DNA from 3 places in the Nicoliella sp. ESL1120 genome. Region 2 is predicted to be linked to each of the others. Evidence: riboswitches for the same ligand, from Rfam matches in the RefSeq annotation. Region 2 holds a riboswitch; each other region holds the start of a gene.

Region 1 (7,278 bases), 110 kb from region 2:
TGCTCGGCCCGTTGCTGATTATGCAAGTAGTTGATGACGACAATCGCGCCCTCTTCAGCAAACTGTTTGGCAATTGCCGCACCAATTCCACGGCTACTTCCAGTTATGACAGCCACCTTATTCTTCAGTAACATTATTTAAGTTCCCCCTACTCAACATCTGGATCGTATCGTTCTGCTAGGTCCTCTGCACTTCTTTCGATATCCACGAAATGCAGTAGGCTCAACAGGTTAAAGCCGCCATCGTGATGCCAACCAGGCTTAGCTCTAGTCATTTCACCCAGTGCTGAAATTCGATCGACCCCAATTCGGCCTAATTGATCAGCAATTTCAAAAAGGCGCGTGGGGGCTACCGCCACCCCACAACTTTGCAGAAATGAATGGTAGCCATCCAAATACTTAGTAACAGCTGCTAAGTCATCGATCTGAAAAATGTGCACCGTCCGATTTAATGGTGAATTAGCGAACCCAGGTTTCCCGTGGTATATGACCGTCCAATCGGTACTATGGTCACTACTAATTACCTCTACGGATCCATTTTGAATTTGCGTTATTTGACACTCATTGCGCAGTCGATTGATCGCAGCCGCCTCTTCATTCGTTAGTTGGGCGCGCGGCCGTTTTTGTTGATAGTCCGCCAACTCGTTGGCAATTACCCTAGCGAATAACCGCGGACTGATTGCCCCGCCGCTTTCCACAAAAATAGTTTGGGCAGAAAGACAACTTTGTTGATCATAAACGGCAACATCTTCGACGGCCTTGTGTGCGGTCTCGCGATAATATTCAGGAGTCAGCGCTTCTTTGCCGACCATTGAAAAGCTAATCTTATAGCCATAGTGTAAAAACTTCTTGTCAGTCGGCACCATTTGTCGAATACTATCGACGGCTTGATTAGAACCATAAACGATCGTCGCATCCGTATTATTGATGGCCGCTTGCTCTAATTGAGTGTTGCCCCCGTGCCATGGCAAGATTGCAGTGCATTCAGCCATGTGCGCATCAACACTAGCAATCGATTGCATGAACAGGATTGGAAACAGTGGTTCGGCAAGCGACGTTTTACCCAAATTAGCTGATTTAACTAAGAGCCCCATGACCAATGGCCACAACTGCAGCGCTGGGATGTTCCCAGAAAAGACATGAAAAATGCCGTCCGGGCCAAACGCTTTCGTGTTGCTACCGCTTCTTTGGGGATGAAATTCATCTAAAATCCCTGGTTGATCTAACTCAGTATCAACGAATCTCAAAAGCTCCTTTTTCCTAAACAACCGAACAAAGCGCTTAATTTCCAACAACACCGTTTCTGGATTATAGCCCGTAATTTTGGGAATCAATTTAATTGCCAATTTGCGCTGCTCGTATTCTGGGTGGGTCCATTTTTGCACCGCCTGATCGATTACATTAATGATCTCAGCAAGCGTTAATTTGGTTAGGTAACTATGTTGGTGGTGCTTAATTATCCGAGCAGTCTGCGCAATTTCAGCAGCGGTCAACTCAGGATAACGGAAAGAATATGTCGTATTACCATCCGAAATTGAATAGTAATTAAAATTAACTGGTTGCACCTCACGAGGAAGGCTAAACAGGTCAATCGGGATGATTTGAATGGGATCCTTAGTCAATTTGATCACCAGCTTGATTAGAAGCCAGTAGTTGGTCGACCGCGATCGAACACCCCTTAGCTTCAGCGCCCTTGACCCGGCCTAACAATTTAAAGCCTGCTTCATCTTGCACACCCATATCTTCGGTTAAGATTCCCACACAGGAATTCCAATTCGAAAGATCGTAATATGCAATTAGCCCGACCTGACCATTTTTAACCGGCGTTAATTGATCTGGATCTAAAATTTGGATCCGCACCCATGCTGGCGCAGCCTTATCGTAGTTAATTGATTGATCATGATATAAATCATAAATGTTTTGGTCATAGCATTGTGAACAAACTTCAGTCATTCCGTACATGTTAATATAGTGATCACGATCGATGCCAAACGTATCTTCGATTTCTTGCATCAACGTTTGAAATTCGACACTTCTGGACTGTCCCTTGAAACCACCAGTATCAAACAGCCGACTATCGGTTGGTAACTGGAAATGTAAATCGTTTTGCTTCAGGTAGTCTAATAAGTGAACATATGAAAAACTGGCCCCCAGTAACATTACTGGTTGATTGGCCTTAATTGATGCTTGCAAGGCCGCAATAATGCCAGCAAAATCCATTTGTGATTCATCCACATAGATTTTACTTTGCTCATCACCAAAAAATTCGACTGCCTTACTAACGTATCTGGACAGTGAAGAATTAGGGTTGATATCTTCACCTGGAAATAGACCAATGATCCGCATTTTATCATGATCAGGCATTACAAATTTCTTGAACGGAAAGCGCATCGAAGCATCCCAAGTTTTAAAAGTGGGGTGATAATTACGACTCCGATGGGTTGGATCGGTCGTTCCACTCGACATAAACACGGGTTCATCATCCGTAATCGGGGTGGCAGATAAGGTCAATCGTTTATAACCCTGAATTGGCATCAATGGAATTTCAGTCCAATCCCGCACTAACAACGGGGTCTTTCTTTGACTCTTGGCATATTTTTTAAACGGTAAGTTATTTTCAAATTGATAGTTAAATATTTTAAGCGCTAATTCGTTAAACGCACCTGCGCTTTCGTTCGCATCAGCAACTGCATATTGATCAATAAACGCTAAAACTTCTCTTTGAATTTCAACTGTTGATAGCACCATTGCTATTCCGCCTCCTGCTTTTTAAATGCTTTAGGAATTGCCACTAGGATAATGTGAAGAACAACTGAAGAAATTGCTCCTAATAAAATGTTATTAGTTAATAATGGCTTTAATGCTCCATTATAGCCAGAAGCATAAGCTGGAATCCCGATTGCAAGCATAATCGATAAACCAATAATTAAGTTATTCGTATCATTATTTTCAGCACGTTTTAAAATATTAAAACCAGTTGTAATTAACGTGGCCGCTGCTGGTAGGAACATCCCACCAATTACTGGAGCGGGAGTCAAAGATAAAAAGGCCCCTAGCTTTGGAATAAAGCCTAATACCACTAACAAACTACCAGCTAGTAGGATTGGTTTTCTAGAATGAATGCCAGTCAGCTTCATTACTCCTAAGTTTTGAGCAAATGCTGTGGTTGGGAACCCACCAATTAGTGATGACAAGATTGATCCCGCTGCTTCACCAGCAATTCCCTTTTCCATTCTCTTTTGGTCCACCTTAGTATTAGTTACATCAGCCGATGCTTCATATACTCCCAATGCCTCAATAATCGCCACACAGTAGGCAATGAAGAACGTTAAGAAGATGGTCCAATTAAACTTCAACATCCCATAAGGAAGGATGTGTGGTAAACCGAACAGTGGCTTAGAACCAACCGCTGATAGATTGATCATGCCAGTCAATCCTGCAATCAGATCACCAGCTACCAATGCAATTAAAAATGAATAGCGATGCCAAGCACCCTTTCCAAAAATCGATAAAAAGACTACGATTCCTGCGGTTACAATTGCTACGAATAAGGTCTTGGGTGATGCAAATGATGCTGCAGTCGGGTCCCCACCTAAAAATTCCGCTAGTGTAAAACTAGCTAATGAGACCCCCACTAAAAAGATAATCGTTCCAGTGATTGCTGGTCGAAGCCATTTAGTTAACTTGGACAATAAACCAGTAACCGCTAAAAAGAAGGCTAAGATCGCACTTAGTAAAATCGATCCGCCAGCTGCGGGTAACGTCCCCGTTTTTCCAGCATTGATCATCAACGCATCAAAAGCTGCGGATGGTCCCTGCACAATTGGAAGGCGAACTAACTTAGTGGCTTGAATAATCGTTACTAACCCAGATGCAATAAAAATTGCATTAACTAAATTAGTCGATAAGCTCAGTGATAACCCAGCTGTTGAAGCCACAAAAATTGGATCTAACCATACATTTGAAACAAAAATATGTTGAATACTTGCAAGAAACGTTTGCCCCCATTTTAAGTTTGCGGGATCCAAACTTTGCTTTTCCTGTTCATTATTCATGAAAACATCTCTCCTTAAGCATTTTGGCTTAATTAAACTGAGAACCCAATTCACAACAAAAAATTGGATAGTTTTTACCCACCATAAAAAGAATTGGATAGTTTTCATAAATATCCGCTGCATTCCTACGCTGGTACTAACCAGATCAGGTTCATTAGGGTCAAGGTTTTGATTAACCTAGTCTCAGCCGAACGGCTCCCCTTGCAGTTAATTAAGTAATTTGAGTATAGCATAATCAAACAACAAGCAAAAGTGACATTTTTAGATAAATGTTTCAAAAAATAGTGGATACTATAGTAACAAAAAAGTTATTTTATTTTTAGTGAACCAACCAATTCGCCTCCTAAAGAGTTGATTTAGCCATCATCCAAATTGTTATCAAAGCATAAAAAATAACCACCTTACGAAATTCGCAAGATGGTTATTTCATTATTTATTTTTTATAGCACTTTTTCCAAGAATGATTGTAATCTGGCATTTTTAGGATGATCAAAGATTTCTTCAGGCGTTCCTGATTCCAAAATCTTACCGTCATCAACAAAGACCACGCGGTCCGCAACTTCACGGGCAAAGCCCATTTCATGGGTTACGACCACCATTGTCATTCCATCCTTAGCCAAACGCTTCATTACTTGCAAAACATCACCAACCATTTCTGGATCAAGGGCACTGGTGGGTTCGTCAAATAACATGATGTCTGGCTTCATGGCTAAAGCACGGGCAATGGCGATCCGTTGTTTTTGACCACCAGAAAGTGATTGCACCTTTGCATCAAATTTTTGGGAAAGGTTAACAACTTCCAAGAGTTTCTTGGCTTGTTCAGCAGCTTCTTCCTTAGTTTCCTTCTTTAACTCAACTGGTGCTAACATGATGTTGTCACCAACTGAAAGATTGTTAAAGAGGTTGAAATGTTGGAACACCATCCCGATGTTTTCACGAACCTTATTCATATCGGTCTTTGGGTCTGCGATGTCCTTCCCATCAATGATTACGGAACCAGAGGTTGGTTCTTCCAACTTATTCAAGGTTCTTAATAACGTACTTTTCCCAGATCCGGATGGTCCGATAATTACGACCACTTCGTTTTTTTGAACTTGAAAGTCAACGTTCTTTAAAACGTGGTTGCTCCCGTAGTTCTTGACTAGGTTTTTAACGTCTACTTTAATCATAATCTAGTTCTCCTTTCACCCCATTTAGATAACCAGGTCAACAGCGTGATCACGATTAAGTAAATCAAAGCAACAATTGTCCAGACCTTAAATCCTTCAAGGTTTCTTGCGATAATAATTTTACCAGTTTGGGTTAATTCTAGAATTCCAATAATTGATAGGATTGAAGTATCCTTCAAAGTGATAATAAATTGGTTAATGAATGATGGAATGATTAACTTAATTCCCTGTGGAAGAATAACCTTAAACATCGACTTGGAGAATGGCAGTCCTAAACTCCGAGCTGCTTCCATTTGACCACTGTCAACGGAATTAATCCCCCCACGAACGAAGGCCGCAATATAGGCTCCTTCATTGAACATTAAGGTGACGACCCCGGCAATGAACGCTGGAATCTTAGTTCCAGTTAAAGTTGGAATCCCGGTGTAAATGAATAGTGCCAACACTAGTAATGGTAACCCACGGAAAATATAGATAATGGTACTAGATAGGTCTTGGAAGAACTTGTAAGGCAATACACCCAATAGTCCCACGATTACTCCAAATAATGTTGCAAAGAAAATCGAAACGATACTTAACCAAAGGGTTTGTAAGAACCCATTCCAAAGGAAACCCTTGTTTTGCTTAAGGATTCCCAAGAAGGTATGGTCACTAGAACCAGCATTGGTTCCCTTGCTTTCTAGGTAGTGATCAACAATCTTTTTATATTCACCGTTCTTTTGGAGGTTAGCAAGTCCCTTGTTGAACTTAGCAAGCAATACCTTGTTCTTACCCTTATCAACGGCAAAACCATACGAACCACTATCAGCAGGCTTAGTAACGATCGCTAACTTAGTACCTTGCTTGATACTGTACTTCATAACTGGTTCATCTTCAAAACAGGCAGCTGAATTACCAGTTAACACATCTTGGTACATGTTACTAGAATCATCAAAGGTTACGACCTTAAAACCATATTTATTCTTGATGCTGTTGGCGTATGCAGCTCCAGAAGTCCCCGTCTTAACGGCAACTCTTTTACCACGGAGTTGATTAAGGTCTTTAACACTCCCCCCCTGCTTAACAGCCATTACAACACCAGACTTGTAGTAAGGATTGGAAAAATCAAAGGTCTGTGCACGTTCTGGAGTAATATTCATCCCAGCAATCACACCATCAATTTGTCCTGACTGGGTTGCTTGAACCGCAGCATTAAAACCAATTGGTTTAATATTTACCTTAAAACCCTGATCCTTAGCAATTGCCTTCATCAAATCGATGTCGATTCCGACATACTTGTTTTGATCATTGGCAAATTCAAACGGAGGAAATGTAACATCCGTTCCAATTTGATAGGTCTTTTCTGCATGGGCAGTCTGACTTGAAAAGCCAGTACCAATCAATAACGCAAATAGCGCTATTACCATTGCACCGAAGAACCCCTTTAATTTTTTCATGACAATATCCCCTTCGTGTGACCATCATAGGTTACACATTTTTAATTTTCATTAATTATATTTTAACAGTTTTTTTAAGATTTGTATATATTTCGTGTTACATCATCTCACATAAAAATAGTGGTTTTGCATAAATAAATCGCTTCCAACATTGATTTAGCGCGGTTTTTAAATTTTACGATTTTTTTGTAAATATTATAAAAAAGTAACCATTTAGTCAAAATATCCCAAATGGTTACTTTTTTATTTATTGATGTTTATTCATGATTTTTCACAAAATTCTGAATCCGTTTTACAGCTTCCTCTAGCTCTTCCGTACTAGCAGCATAGCTTAATCTAAAGCTATTTTCACCACCAGGTCCAAAGCCAACTCCAGGAACGACCCCTACGTGCGCTTCATTCGCTAAGTCAAGACAGAATTGCATACTATCATTCTTGTATGAATCAGGAATTGAAGCGAAGATATAAAAGGCCCCCTCTGGGGTGGGACTATTGATCCCAACTTCTTTAAGACCGTTGACAACTAGATCACGTCTTTGTTCATAAACCTTTTTCATTGGTTCAGCATCGTCGCGTCCATTATTAAATGCCTCGATGGCTGCATATTGAGCATTAGCAG
Region 2 (7,278 bases):
ATAATCAATAATTTTAAAAAAATCATCAGTTTTAAATTTTTTAAATTGTTGCTGGAGATTAAACGGATCGTAAAGTTGATTTTCCTTCGTAAAAGCAACGTAACGGTCAAACAGTTTTGAATAAGTAGTTCCAAATGAAATTTTTGAAATATCATCCTTTAAGATGATTGTATATGAATCAAGAAATCCATAGTCATCGATCGTTTGTAAAATTAAGTACATCCCCAAGTCCCTTACGATATAACCAAGCGCAAAGTTTTCATACTTATAATTATCACGTGATTTTGAATAAATTTCTAATGGTTTATCGTTTCCGATATACTTATTGATCTTATGCTTATCCATTGGCAAAATCTCCTGACTCATTCGATTGATATGTATATTATGAATGATTTATGTGCAGTTGTAAAAATATGCGTTCTAAATATTTCAATTTAGCTTGGCAATAAAATAGCTTAAAATCAAAATACCTGACAAACCATTATTCATGATCTGTCAGGCATTATTATTATGGATTTGAATCTTTAATAACGAAATGGTGGAAACACTTCTTTCTTATTTAGAATCTGCGGTAAATCGACTTTCTAAGTGAATGGTAACACCTTCCTGTTCATTAGCTGGGTAAAACGAACTTTGTACTAAGTTGGTGATTACATCTCCCTTGAATAAAATCTGGGGTAAATCGTTCTTCATGATACTGGAATCATCCCCTTTGATTTATTGTCATTATAATATACCTTTTAAATGATAAAGTAAACCCTTTTGAACGATTTTTTCTAATCTTTTTTAATTATTTTTTAATCATCCGTTGATAGGGAAAAGGGCGGGAATCAAAATACCTGATAGACCATTTTAGATGATCTATCAGGCATTATTATTATGAGTTTGAATCTTATTTAGCAAAATGGTGGAAACACTTCTTTCTTATTTAGAATCTGCGGTAAATCGATGTTTTAAGTGAATGGTAGGTACCTCTCTTTCATTAGCTGGGTAACTCACTTATAATCTCATTGGTGGAAACACATCCCTTACAATTTAATCTGCGGTAAAGCCTTCAGTTTGCATTGGAAACATCCCCTTTGATTTGTTGTTGATAATAATATAACGCAATTAAATTAGAATGTAAAGGGTTTTATCTAATTTATTTATAATTATTTTCAAATTATCGCTTAATCATGATGATGCCTTGATTTAAAGGCCTAATCCATTAAAATCTGATCGATAATTAGCTGAGCGAGGGCGAATTAATTGCGGCACATTGTTATCAATGATAATTTATTATTATATCAATTAAAAAGGATGACAATTATGGATAAAAACGAAGCTTTAATTAACTTAGCCCATCGTAGGTATGCGACTAAAAAGTATGATCCGAACAAACATATTTCCGATAGGGATTGGCATACCATTATGGAGGTCGCTAGATTATCACCTAGTTCAATGGGACTTGAACCTTGGCAATTTTTGTTGATCGAAAACAAAGAATTGAAGCAGGCAATGTATAACGATGCCTGGGGGGCGCAAAAGAGCCTTGACGGCGCTGACAAATTTGTTGTAATTTTAGCTCGTAAGGATATGAATATTCATTCCCCTCATATTAAGCATATGAGCGAAGATGTTCAAGGCCACCCGTTTGATATTGATTCACCGTTCTCTAAAAAAATCATTAGTTTTCAGGAAAATGATTTTAAGTTAAATACTGACCGAGAATTATTTGATTGGGCTTCAAAGCAAACCTACATTCCATTGGCGAACATGATGGATGCCGCTGCAGCGTTAGACATTGATAGTTGTCCAATCGAGGGCTTTAACCGTGCCAACATTGATCGGATTCTGTCTGATTATGGAGCTTTCGATCCTAAAAAGTGGAGCGTTTCTGTAATGGTCAGTTTTGGTTATCGTGACCAAGCAATTACGCCTAAGAAACGCCAACCAATGGAGGCTGTCTACCGAGTTATTAAATAATTAAGATGAAGCACAATTCGTTATTGGATTGTGTTTTTATATGGAGTTGATTAATTCATTTTTATCGCTTAATATATAAGTGGATTCAAATAATATACCGATTAATGGGGTGCTGGAATGGCTGAGATGATACCCATGAACCTGATCTAGGTAATGCTAGCGGAGGGATTATTAAAGGTGTATAAAATCAAGCTATTGCTTCATTCGATTAGTCTTTTAAGGAGATTTTTCAAATGGCAAGAACAGTTTTAATTACAGGAGCAAGTTCAGGATTAGGCGCTGAAACTGCGAAACAATTTGGTGAACGGGGCTTTAACGTCGTGGTAAATTATTACCATCATCAAGACGCTGCTGACCAAGTAGTTGAAGAAATTGGATCAGACCATGCAATTGCGATCAAGGCCGACGTTAGGGACAGAAGTCAAATCGATGAACTAGTTAAGCAGGCAATTGATCATTTTGGAAGCCTAGACGTCGTTGTTAATAATGCTTTAGTCGGGTTTAAATTTGATCCCGTTAAGCAAAAGGCTTTTCAAGATTTATCATGGGATGACTACCAAAAACAAATTGACGGGACCTTGAAGGGTGCTTTTAACGTTACCCAAAGTGCGCTTCCTAATATGATTAAAAATCATTATGGAAAGGTCATTAATATCGGGACGAACCTGTTTCAAAATCCGGTGGTTCCTTACCATGAATACACCACTGCAAAGGCAGCATTGATTGGATTTACTAGAAACTTAGCAGCCGAGCTAGGGAGTGCTGGGATTAGTTTTAATATGGTATCAGGAGGATTACTTAGAACCACTAATGCCAGTGCTGTTACTACTCCCGAGGTGTTTGACTTAATTGCCAATCAAACACCACTTAAATCAGTAACTACTCCGAAACAGGTTGCTAAGATGGTGGTATTCTTAGGATCAGACGAAAGTGATGGGATTACAGGTCAAAATTACACTGTTGATGGTGGATTAACAATGAACTAAATATCAAATGAAAGGGCAGTAGTAATCACATTCGTGAATGCTACTGCCTTTTTTCATTGATTATTGTTCATTAATGTAATCTAGTATTCTAAACATGACTGCCTTATTTTCAATTGGAACTGGGGTGTTCAATATTTCTTGAGCGCTTTGGCCTAATATCGAGTCCTTAATATATGGAAAATCATTCACTACCATCTCACGAACGTTATTAGCCTTGGGTTCCAAATGAAATTGGAGTCCAGCAATTCGATGCTTCATCACGAACCCTTGGTTCTTTAAGCCAGGGGTGGAAAATAAACGTTCTGCCCCTGCTGGAATTTTGAACATTTCTTCATGCCAGTGAAGGGCAGTGACTTGTTTTGGTAATCCAGAAATGGCATTACTTTCTAGTTTAACAGCTGCCCAACCAACTTCCTTGACTGGCGATTTACCAACTGGGTATCCCATGGCCTTGGTGATTTGTTGCGCGCCATAACAGACCCCAAGCATTGGCGTATTCCGCTTTAAAAGGGTATTGATTAAATCGCGTTCCTGTTGAATCCAGGGAAAGTTATCGTTGGGACTCATCGGTCCTCCTAAAATAACTAACATATTGGTTTCATCTGCAGTGGGTAAGTAGCCGAATTGGTATGGATGATAGGTATAGACTTCATGGTCGTGTGCTTGCGCCCAGTCTAAAATTGAGCCTGGGCCTTCATTTGGAGTGTGTTGTAAGATATTGATTCTCATATTGGTAACCTCACTTTTCTAATAGGTAGTAATAAATAGATAGGTTGATAATCCGATTGCAAAAATCCCCACGCAAATTTCCATCACTTTAGTAGGGATGAATTTAACAATGATCGGTCCTAAATAGCCGCCGACCACTAGTCCAATCGCTAGTGGAATGATAACGATCCAGTCCACTGGTAAAATCAAAATGAAGATAATGGCGCTGATAATGTTACTAGCTAGTGACAAAACGTTTCTAATCGCATTGTAGACATAATACGGGGCATGAATAATTCTGGACAACACTGCGGTTTCTAAAATTCCTGAACCCGCACCAAAGTAGCCGTTATAAAGACCGATGATGGGGAGAAACAGGTACTGAATGCTTCGTATGAAGCGGTTGTCATGGGGCTGGTCTTTTTTGGGGATCAACATCATGATTCCGGCAAACATAATGATAAACGGGACGATCCGTTTAAATTGAGCATTGCTGCTTTTGATTAGGATGAACGTGCCAATTATGCAACCAAATACTGAAAGTAATGTGATGACCCCAGCTTGTTTGCGATAACTTTTGATTTCCTTAGCAGATGATAGGACCGAGGTACAACCACTGAATATAATACTAATGGTGGCCGTTACATTTGCCATGATGGGAGAAACGCCAATTGACAACAGGATGGGATAGATCGTTAAGACCGCCATCCCGACAATCCCATTTAAAACCCCAGCCGCCAGTCCACCGATAATTAAGAAAATAATTGTTGGGATTGATAACATTTTATTTGCCTACTTCCTGAATTAACTTGATGGCAGCTTCTGCATTTCGATCCATCAATGCATCGAACAACTGATTATGATGCTTAATTTTCCCTTTATAGTGTGGATTCTTAGCAATTGATTGACTTAGATGACTTTTCCATAGTGGCTTTAGTTCCTTGAACCACTTAATTAAATACGCATTTTGTGCCATTTTGACGATTTGTTCATGGAATAGGATATCTTGTTCAAGGTATTCATTGAACTTGCCTTGTGATAATAATTGATTCCTTCTCTTAAGATATGCTTTGAGTGTAATCCATTCTTCAGGAGTAATATCATTATCAACCAATTCAACAATGGCCTCTTTTTCAAGCATTTTCTCAGTTCGCCATAGCAGGGGATTTTGTTCGTCGATCAGCTCCAATTGTTGAACGTATGTTCCTGATCCTTGTTTAATGCTAACCACGCCTGAATGGGCGAGGATTTGCATTGCTTCTCTAATAGTGGAGCGACCGACCGCTAGTTCATTCATTAATTCAGCTTCTTTGGGTAACTTATCACCAGTAGTTAAGTGGTGTTCCTTAATATACATAATGATTTTTTGGATCGTTTCCGTGCCAAGACTTATATTTTTAGATTGCATGTTAACTTTCCCTCCTTAAATACATCATATCATTTATATAATACATCAGATGTATTTTATTACAAGGGTGATTATTGTTTTTTGCTAAAAAAAAACGACCTAATAATAAAGATGATTAGGTCGTTTTAATATTTAATGATTAATCTTGATATTTTACATCAATTGTTTTTTGATCCTTAACTTTGTGATCCTTTAAGTATTTAATGCCCTTATTGACGTAGCTGGTATCGCCGACTTTACCAAATCTAACTTTATTGGTCTTAACATTGTAATAAACCTTTGTGATTCCTGAGTTAGGCATTGCTTCATCGGTAATTAATTTCTTATCAGCAGCACTCATATTGTGATCATATTTTGATAAGTATGCAGTAATGATATCTCCGGAACTAACGACAAGGGCGTTTTTACCCTTTTCCTTAGCAGTCCGTTCAGCTACTTCTTTAATGCCTTTGGCTTCACGTTTAACGATTGCAGTACCACTTTCTGCTCGATCAGCTTTAGGGAGTTTGGTACTATCTTTGTCAATTTCGTACAATGCATCATGCATCTTAACTACAAAATCAGTTCCAAATTTCTTTTGTAGCTCTGCACGACTAGTGGCGTTGTAGTACTTATTTAAAACAGCATCTTCTTGGTCATAATTGTCTAATTCGTATTCACCGTTACCAGCTTCTCTAAATAGGGGCGTTTCGTTAACGGTAACTTTACCATTACCAGAGTAAACCAACATGTCTTTAACCGTATCTAAGTGTCGAATTAACTTTCCGCACGCTGCATCAGTAAACTTGATCCCGCGTAATCCAGCACCAACTTCTTCAGCCACTTTTGCGCCCTTAGGGGTTAATGGATAATCATCCCAACCCTCTGCAAGCTCCATTACGTTTCCCGTAGTTTCACCATGGCGAGCTAGGTAGATCGTAACTTCATTCTTGTTAGAACTTGCTTTTGCACTAACGTTGAGAGTCGAACTACTTACTGTCAATAACGAAATACCAATTACACTGATGGGAATCAATTTACTAAAATGCTTCAAAATAATCGCCTTTTTTCTATTTAATTTTTTGATGCATCTTTATCATATCTCTGAAATTGTAAAAAAGTTAGCATAAAAATGTAAAAAATAAGTAATTAATGGGGGCTAACATGATAGAGGACTGCACATAATCACAAGCAAATATTTACTTTAACTAAAATAAAAAAAGAACAATTGTTTATAACTAATTTATAACCTATAATTATGAATTAAACATCATCATAAATAAGGATTTTAAAATATGAACATTAAATGTATTAAATGTGGGTTTATTAGAGTTGATTCAAAAAATGAATGCCCATATTGCTACAAAATAGATAGTAATAAAAATAAAAAATTTTTTAGCACCTGGGAGGGGATTTATTTAAGGTGTAATTTATGTGACTACATTTATTGCATTGATGATCTTGATTACCCAATATTAAATGCTTGTCCTAGATTCGATTGCGATGCAACGTTAGGTGAAACAACCCCATACGACCATCCAGAATTCAATAAAATTAACTATGCTGACGTTAATTTAGCATCGGCAAAAAAGTTAAAATGCCAAAAATGTGGTTATATTTATAATGATTTGCTTAAAGCGTGTCCTTATTGTGATGCTTCCAATGCTAACGCCAAACCAGTTGCTGATGACGAACCAGGTGGGGTGGAGGTGCAATGCTATCGCTGCAAACGTATTTACCAGGACACCCAAATAACCTGTCCCGAGTGTGGTTCAATCGATTATCATCCGACCCATGCTGATGAGCGGAAGGCTTCACCACATTTTGACCAAGCACCAAATGTAAAGTGCTCCCGATGTAATTTTGTGTATCCGAGCACTTTTTCAGCATGTCCGAACTGTCCTGCCAGAGCAATATGGGCAACTGGAACGAATGCACCATGTACGGTCAGTGAACTCGAAAACACTGTTGATAAAGAACTCCCAGAAGATCAGCCAAGTTATATAGAGAACATTTTCGTTTGGACATTAACGATTATTTTCGGGTTACCAATTATTATTTGGACACTCTTCGTGGTAGCGTTTTTTGGTTTCATTATCTTCTTGCTCTTGGTCATGGTATTCAACGTCTAGGTGCGTGGTGCTTGACTTATAGTTAACTCTAGGTGGTTTAATAGTCTTAATCACAGAAGGGGGCAATATTATGACAAAATGGAATGCTTCACAGTTAGAA
Region 3 (7,278 bases), on a different replicon from region 2:
TGTTAATAACATAATAATTAATAAAGGATGTGTCGCTTTGAAAACAATTTCCGCTGGTGATGCTAAAGCATTCGATCAATATACAATGCGTGATATCGGGGTGCCATCCCTGGTTCTAATGGAACGGGCTGCACTCAAAAGCGTTGAAAACCTCAATAGTTTAAGATGGCCCCTAGATAAAGTCTTAATCGTTGCCGGATCTGGTAACAACGGCGGTGACGGTCTGGCAATCGCACGCCTATTAAAAAACCATGGTAAAAGAGTCGAGGTCTTATTGGCTGGCAACGAAAAACACGCCACCATTGAAAGAATCCAACAATTAGACTTTGCCAAAAAATATGGTGTTGAATTTATTAGTCAAGATATCAATTGGGATACCTACTCCGTGATCATTGACGCCCTATTTGGCATTGGCCTTTCAAGACCAGTTAGTGGCAACTATCAACAAATCATCGAAAACATCAATAATAGTGATGCCAAAACACTCGCAATCGATGTTCCATCTGGGTTCAACGTGGATCTGGGTGATGAAATGGGAATCGCAGTGCATGCAAATGCTACCGCAACGTTTGCCTATGCCAAAAACGGGATGAATTCCACTAATGGGCAAGCTTACTGCGGACAATTATTCGTTGATGATATCGGCGTTTATGATCCTAAAGAAATCAATCAATAGGAGGAATAAGAATGAACATTGGAATTATTGGTAGTGGCCCGCGCGGGTTAATCACACTATCACATTTAATCCATAATTTTAATAATAGTCAGATCGATTCATTATCGATCCACCTATTTGACCCGTTTTTACCTGGCGGCCAAGTCTGGCGAGTTGATCAATCGACTAATCTAATCATGAACACAATCGCAGAAGATATCTCACTGCCAGCTAAAGATGACGATAATGCGCTAAACCTATACCAATGGTCACAAACTAAAGCCAGTGCCTTCATTAATGAAAATGGGTACGATAAAAAGCTACTACCATTAGCACAATCGTTGACCCCCAACGGATACTCACCTCGGGTATTACTGGGAGTCTATGCCCAATGGTTCTACCAATCATTGGTCAAATCCCTCCCCACTGGGGTTACAGTAACATACCATCAAACGGCGGTAACAAATGTTAATAAAGCCGCTAATGGTTGGTCCATCAATGCTGATGAGCAGACTTTTCAGTTTGATAATGTAATCCTAACGATCAATACCAATGTCAATCAGCTAACGCCCACGGAGGAATCATTAAGGGATTATGCTGAACAAAATAACCTTTACTACCAAGCCCCCACCTACCCTGGTGATGTAAAGAGTTATCCAATCGATGATGCCCAAAACGTAATTATCAGGGGATTAGGAATGAGCTTCTTTGATGAAATGATTAAATTGACCGTAGATCGTGGGGGACAATTTATCCAAAATGAAGATGGCACCTTTATTTACAAGCCATCTGGACATGAGCCTCACATATTTGCAGGCTCCAGACGAGGGGTCACGTATTATCCTAAGGCCGTCGTTAAGGAGACAAACGAATATCACTTCAAGGCTCACTTTATGACTAAAGAAAACATCGCAAAGCATAAGATCAATGGTAAGCTTTCGGTTAAGCAATTCCGTCAATTAATGCGTCGTGAAATTGAAATCGTTTACTATCAAATGATCCTTAAGCGTGACCATCCGCAAGTTGATATAGATCAATTCACCGCCCAGTTCGTAAAAGATCCCGATGCTGCCATCCAATCGGGACCATTTGAACCTAATGAAATCCTCAGATGGGAGTTATTGCTCAACCCAGTTGCTGGGACTCCAATCACAACCACCGCCGATTATCAACAAACGTTGCTCAACTGGCTAAACGCGGTCGCTAGCGATGCTGAATTGGGCCTTGGCGTAGGACCATTATCATCCGCCCTAACGGTATATAAAGAGGTTCGTCAAACGATGCGGGACACGATTGTAGAAAACGACTTTACAGAAGCTGATTACCTTAGTGAATTTCTAACTACCTTTAAAGCTAACAGCCAGTTTCTCTCCAATGGTGCCCCTGCAATTCGTTTTAAACAATTAATTGCCCTAATGCACGCTGGCGTGGTTACTATTTTAGGACCACAAATGAACGTAATTGGTGCTAACCAACATTTCGTAGCCCTTTCAAAGTACTATCCAAAAGATCCCGTAATCGCCGATGCTTTAATCGAAGCACGGATTCCTCGGCTGAACTTCGCAACTACCAAAAGTGAATTAATTAACGGAATGGTAAAACATAAAATCATCACCCCAGCTGCTTTCAAGGATGCTAATGAACGAGCAGTAAAAATTAATGCCATCAACATCGATGCTGATTCTGATCAAGCCATCAATGCTAGTGGTGAAATTGATGCCGGCTTTTTCATTTTCAGTACCTTAACGGAGGGCATTCACTGGTTAACCACTGTCTTTCCAATGGTTGGCAATGATGAAAACCACCGTAGTGCCGAACAGATAAGCCATCAAATCTTAAAAATTAATACTAAATATCGAGATACAATGTAAAAAAAGCGGAACCGATTTCACGATCGATTCCGCTTTTCAAATTTCATTAGATTATTAATGATAATAAATAAATGATTGGTTTGGGACTCTGATAATGACATAACGACTAGCACGCTGGCCCGCCCGTAATCCCAATCCATTTAATAAATTCGGCTTATATTTGGCGGTAGTGGTTTCAATCCAAGCCCGCTGGTATTTCCGATCTAAGTCATTCAACCGACTTCCACTGGAACGATAGGTTTCGGTTGGCAATGAAACGGTGTTAGCACCACTAATGATGGTTGAATCATTGCTACTAACTTGATAATGTTCACCCTTCGTTAAATAGGTGTAATATTGACCACCCGATTTATTTTTAGAATTATAAACATTAACATAGTATGATTTACGACCATTCGTATCTAATACAATTGGTTTGTAACTTCTAGAAACAGAAACATTATGACTAGAAATATCAGCTCTTAGCGTAATTATCACCATCGCTAAGGCAGCCCCCAGTATTAAAAGCCCTTGAAAAAATAAAACGATTCTATTTCTGCTTACTAGCTTTTCATCTTGATGCAATAAGGCCTGTCGCTTTTGCCTACGGATAGAAATAACCATTGAAATTAAACTAATTGCAATGATAATCCAGATGGCAAACCCGATTAGATTCCAGGCTGATATCATAAACAAGCTCCTTTAAATAAAAGTAATATTACTGACCATTACATTATTGTACCTGCTTAGTAAGAAGATAACAAATTCAATTATTATTTCAGAAATTGATCGATGGCATCATAACCATTTTCAGTAGTTGCAGTTTCAAAAAGCTCATCAACGGGGGCATGCGATTGTTTTTGATCGATCAAAGCCACGTCCCGCGGGTCAATATCTAATTCATCACTCAACGTCTCAATTGCGTTTTGGTATGAAGCATCGAATGAAGTGATCCAAAGGTCGTTTCCCTTAGCATGAGCCACTAACTTACCATTAAAATTACTATTAAAGGTTTGGGCTAAACTTTGCATATCGCCGTTCTCAAACCCCAATCTAATTTGATAGACTAAATCACTCACTAATTCTAGATCATTCATTTGGTATAAAGATGGGTACGTCTTATTAAAGCGTTGGTAGGCTGAACTATCCTTGCTTGCATCGGTGTAGGCATTCATCTTCCCCGAAAGGACAATGTATGCGGTATTAAAATCGCGTTGCGCTTGAAACCACTTTAGGGCTGATTTCCAAATTTCATAATCGATCACCGTTTCATCACGAACCACGCGATTCAAAACGGTCTCAGCACCCCCTTCGCAGATAAACGCTAAGGGAGCCTTTATCCCATGAAAAATCTGAATCATTTTGGCATACGGAGCTTCCGTCATAAAGCCCAGGTGTAGATTTTGCTTTGCCAAATTCATTAACTGTTTGGACAATCGAGATGCGTTAATTTCACCATCTGCGGATAAAAAATCACGATCAAGATCAGCCAAGATCAATTTAGTCATTTTGCAACCTCCCGAAAATAAAAAACTCACGTCTTAACCGTGAGTTTAATTTTAATTGTGATTATTATATCATTTTTGCAGATTTTTGACGATTAATTGTAAATGGATGAATTTTTATAAATGTACTTCATCAAATCACGTTGATCACTAAATTCATAAGGATCATTCAAAGTAATCGTAATCAAGCGGTGCTTCCCTGGTAGTTGGCCAGTTCCAACAAAACATAGTCCTGCAGCTGGAGTATAGCCGGTCTTTAAACCATCAACGCGCAGACTTGCATCATAGAAGGTCCGCCCCTTAAGTAGGTTGTTGTAGTTATATAGGTTTTGCCCTGCAACCTTGGCCGTGCCCCTACTAGCATCATTTAATACCTTTGGATAATAAGTTAAAACGTGTTGCGCAATTACTGCCAACGCCTTTGCACTTACCATGTTCCCAGCAGTGGCTCCACCAGAATACTTATAACCATAATGAACTAAATCATTATTTTCAAGTCCAGATGGTGAATTAAAGGTCGCAGAAATTCCCCATGCCCTTGCTTGTTTATTCATCATATTCACGAACTGACCGTTTGAGCCAGCGACCCATTGTCCCAATGCAATCGTAGCTGCATTTGATGATTGGATCAGTGCTGCTTGATAGAGCTGCTTTACGGTATATTTACGACCAGCAACCAGCTTAAAGCCACCACCAACGTTATTATTGTAACTCATGCTCCGTAAGCCAGCATTAGAAGTATCAACGACTTGATTCCAGCCATTCGTCTCCTGTGCTTTTCTGACCACCAGGTACAATGACATTAACTTGGCTGTGGATGCCACCTTCATTTTTTGATTAATGTTTTTAGCATAGATGACCTGTCCGTTCGTAGCATCGATCGCAATTGCAGCCGCTGCATTCTTCATCTTATAGTTTCCAGGAACAATATTATTAGTAGTGATTCCTGATGCACCATCGTCATAGTTATAATCATAATTATAATCAGCACTGACATTAACTGTTTTTGTCGAAACAACATCTAAAAATGGAGTAATTTCTGATGCTGATGCTAATCCGACAACAGCAGTTAATACAATTGCCATCTTTTTAAAATTCTTTTTAAGATCCATTTAACCAACCCTTCTCTGATTTCGATATCCTAAATAATAAGTTAACACCTTAGCACTTTATTAACAATTGATTATTGATAAATGTAAACGAAGTGTTATTTAAGATTTATGCCTGTAATATTCAAACTTGCATTTAAGAAAAAATTAAGTTATACTGTTCTAGTTAATTAAATAGATAGATGTTTGGGGTGCCTTTTTTGGCTGAGATGATACCCATTGAACCTGATCCAGTCCGTACTGGTGGAGGGAAACGTTTTATCAATGGTGTACATATTCCGAAAGGGACCTCAGTATTTGAGGTCCCTTTTTTCTGTCTATCTAAAATAATTGTTTAATTTATTGAAGGGAAGGATTTTCCATGTCTAAAAAATGGAGTCTTAGAAACATTATTTTAATTGCATTGATCGCAATTGTCTGTGGGGTTATTTTCTGGTTGACTAGTTTTATCTATAACGCATTAACACTAGTTTTAACACCAATTGGTCTTGCTCCCGCAGCAAACGATATTTCACTTGGTCTTTGGATCGTTGCTGGTCCATTAGCAGGGGCTATTTTCAGAATGCCTGGTGTTTCCATTTTCTCAGAAGTTGCTGGAGCCGTTGTTGAAATGTTCTTGGGTGACCAATGGGGAGTTATGAACGTTGTCTCAGGTTTAATTCAAGGTGCCGGAGCAGAATTAGGTTTTGCAGTTACTGGTTACAAGAAGTACGGCCACTTCCAATTATTGTTAGGTAGTATCTTCACTACCATCATTACTTTTACTTGGGATTGGTTCAAGAATGGATACAACGCATACGGTTTTGGAATGTTGATCTTCTTATTCATCGTTAGATTTATTTCAATCTGGGTATTTAGTGACCCAATTCCATTGGCCATCAAGAAGCTCCTAAACAGAAGCCACGCCATTGCATAATCATTTTAACGATTCAATGCTTCATAAATTTAAATGAATTTAAAGCACTTATAAAGCCAAGCTTGTAAGTGCTTTATTTTTAAATTACCAGGAGGAATTAACCATGACCACCGTTTCAGTTAGTCATTTTACATTTACCTACCAGCATCGCTCACAACCAGTATTAGAAGACGTGAACCTAACCTTTCCGAACGAAAAAATTAGCTTGATCGCTGGACCATCTGGAACTGGTAAATCGACGCTTTTAAAGTCAATTGCCGGTTTATATCCTGAGTTTGCCAATGGTGATTACACTGGTGAAATTAAAATTGGTGACAAGGAGATCAAAGACATTGCCCCTACTGACTTCAGCGGATATGTATCAATGATGTTTCAAAACCCCAATCAACAGTTTACGATGACGAACGTATATGATGAACTCCAATTTGCACTTGAGAATAGACAGTTAGATCCTAAAATCATCCCCCAACGAATCGATGATGCACTAGAATTCGTGAACATCACTAAGTTAAAGCACCGTGACTTGAACGCCCTATCCGGTGGTGAAAAACAAAAGGTCGCCTTAGCCATCATCATCGCAATGGATTCCGACGTTATTTTATTGGACGAACCATTTGCGAGTCTAGATCGTCAATCGCGAAGTGATCTGCTATATCAATTGACCCGCTTACGTGATCAAAAGAATAAAACGATCATCTTAGTGGACCATGACCTTTCTGGTTACGACGACATTGTCGATACGTTCTTCTACCTGAAACCCAACCAATTTCAAATTCAACAGTTAAGTAATGCAGAGGTCCAAAAACTATTAGTACCATTTGATAATCAAGAGTTAGCGGCCGTCCACTTCCCGATTCCCGATAATAACGAACCAGCCGATCTGATCTTAAACAGTTGTGAACTAAAGCAAAACCAAGGCGTATTGCTAAAGGCTGACCAATTCAAATTTCCAGCAAAGCAAATCACATTGATCACAGGTGAAAATGGAATCGGTAAATCGACCTTGTTCAAAGCTTTAACACGGCTCTTTAAGTATGAGGGTTTGATTTCATATCAGGATAAAGACATCCAAAAGATCCATAAGAAGAAATACCTTTCCCACGTTGCGCTGGTCTTTCAAGATGCTGAAATGCAATTCGTCGACATCACGGTTGAAGAAGAACTATCGCTTTCGATTAAAAACGCGGTCCATCATAATTACTCCAAAGAAGATATTGATGCCATGCTTAAGGCGTTGCAGATC

What was found. A riboswitch is a leader RNA that binds a small molecule or an ion and turns the genes downstream of it on or off. The one in region 2 is predicted to bind thiamine pyrophosphate.
Region 1: another riboswitch for thiamine pyrophosphate. It lies ahead of ACSYTE_RS07855 (uracil-xanthine permease family protein); the one in region 2 lies ahead of ACSYTE_RS07260 (3-oxoacyl-ACP reductase).
Region 3: another riboswitch for thiamine pyrophosphate. It lies ahead of ACSYTE_RS02625 (ECF transporter S component); the one in region 2 lies ahead of ACSYTE_RS07260 (3-oxoacyl-ACP reductase).

What each region holds. Positions count from the first base shown of each region.
Region 1 covers NZ_CP196384.1:190,092-197,369, forward strand. Annotated here, with positions in the region: gene ACSYTE_RS07840 (SDR family oxidoreductase) at 1-134, opposite strand, end outside; gene ACSYTE_RS07845 (acyl-CoA reductase) at 149-1,621, opposite strand; gene ACSYTE_RS07850 (LuxE/PaaK family acyltransferase) at 1,614-2,747, opposite strand; gene ACSYTE_RS07855 (uracil-xanthine permease family protein) at 2,750-4,054, opposite strand; TPP riboswitch at 4,160-4,266, opposite strand; gene ACSYTE_RS07860 (amino acid ABC transporter ATP-binding protein) at 4,495-5,223, opposite strand; gene ACSYTE_RS07865 (amino acid ABC transporter substrate-binding protein/permease) at 5,220-6,659, opposite strand; gene ACSYTE_RS07870 (aminotransferase class I/II-fold pyridoxal phosphate-dependent enzyme) at 6,917-7,278, opposite strand, start outside.
Region 2 covers NZ_CP196384.1:81,770-89,047, forward strand. Annotated here, with positions in the region: gene ACSYTE_RS07245 (hypothetical protein) at 1-366, opposite strand, end outside; gene ACSYTE_RS07250 (hypothetical protein) at 556-693, opposite strand; gene ACSYTE_RS07255 (NAD(P)H-dependent oxidoreductase) at 1,309-1,965, shown strand; TPP riboswitch at 2,061-2,150, shown strand; gene ACSYTE_RS07260 (3-oxoacyl-ACP reductase) at 2,199-2,951, shown strand; gene ACSYTE_RS07265 (type 1 glutamine amidotransferase) at 3,012-3,680, opposite strand; gene ACSYTE_RS07270 (sulfite exporter TauE/SafE family protein) at 3,699-4,442, opposite strand; gene ACSYTE_RS07275 (FadR/GntR family transcriptional regulator) at 4,444-5,067, opposite strand; gene ACSYTE_RS07280 (histidine phosphatase family protein) at 5,207-6,049, opposite strand; gene ACSYTE_RS07285 (hypothetical protein) at 6,342-7,178, shown strand; gene ACSYTE_RS07290 (DUF2255 family protein) at 7,249-7,278, shown strand, end outside.
Region 3 covers NZ_CP196383.1:658,944-666,221, reverse strand. Annotated here, with positions in the region: gene ACSYTE_RS02650 (NAD(P)H-hydrate epimerase) at 38-676, shown strand; gene ACSYTE_RS02645 (FAD/NAD(P)-binding protein) at 688-2,526, shown strand; gene ACSYTE_RS02640 (LVIS_2131 family protein) at 2,581-3,195, opposite strand; gene ACSYTE_RS02635 (HAD family hydrolase) at 3,279-4,013, opposite strand; gene ACSYTE_RS02630 (D-alanyl-D-alanine carboxypeptidase family protein) at 4,106-5,122, opposite strand; TPP riboswitch at 5,297-5,388, shown strand; gene ACSYTE_RS02625 (ECF transporter S component) at 5,481-6,035, shown strand; gene ACSYTE_RS02620 (ABC transporter ATP-binding protein) at 6,139-7,278, shown strand, end outside.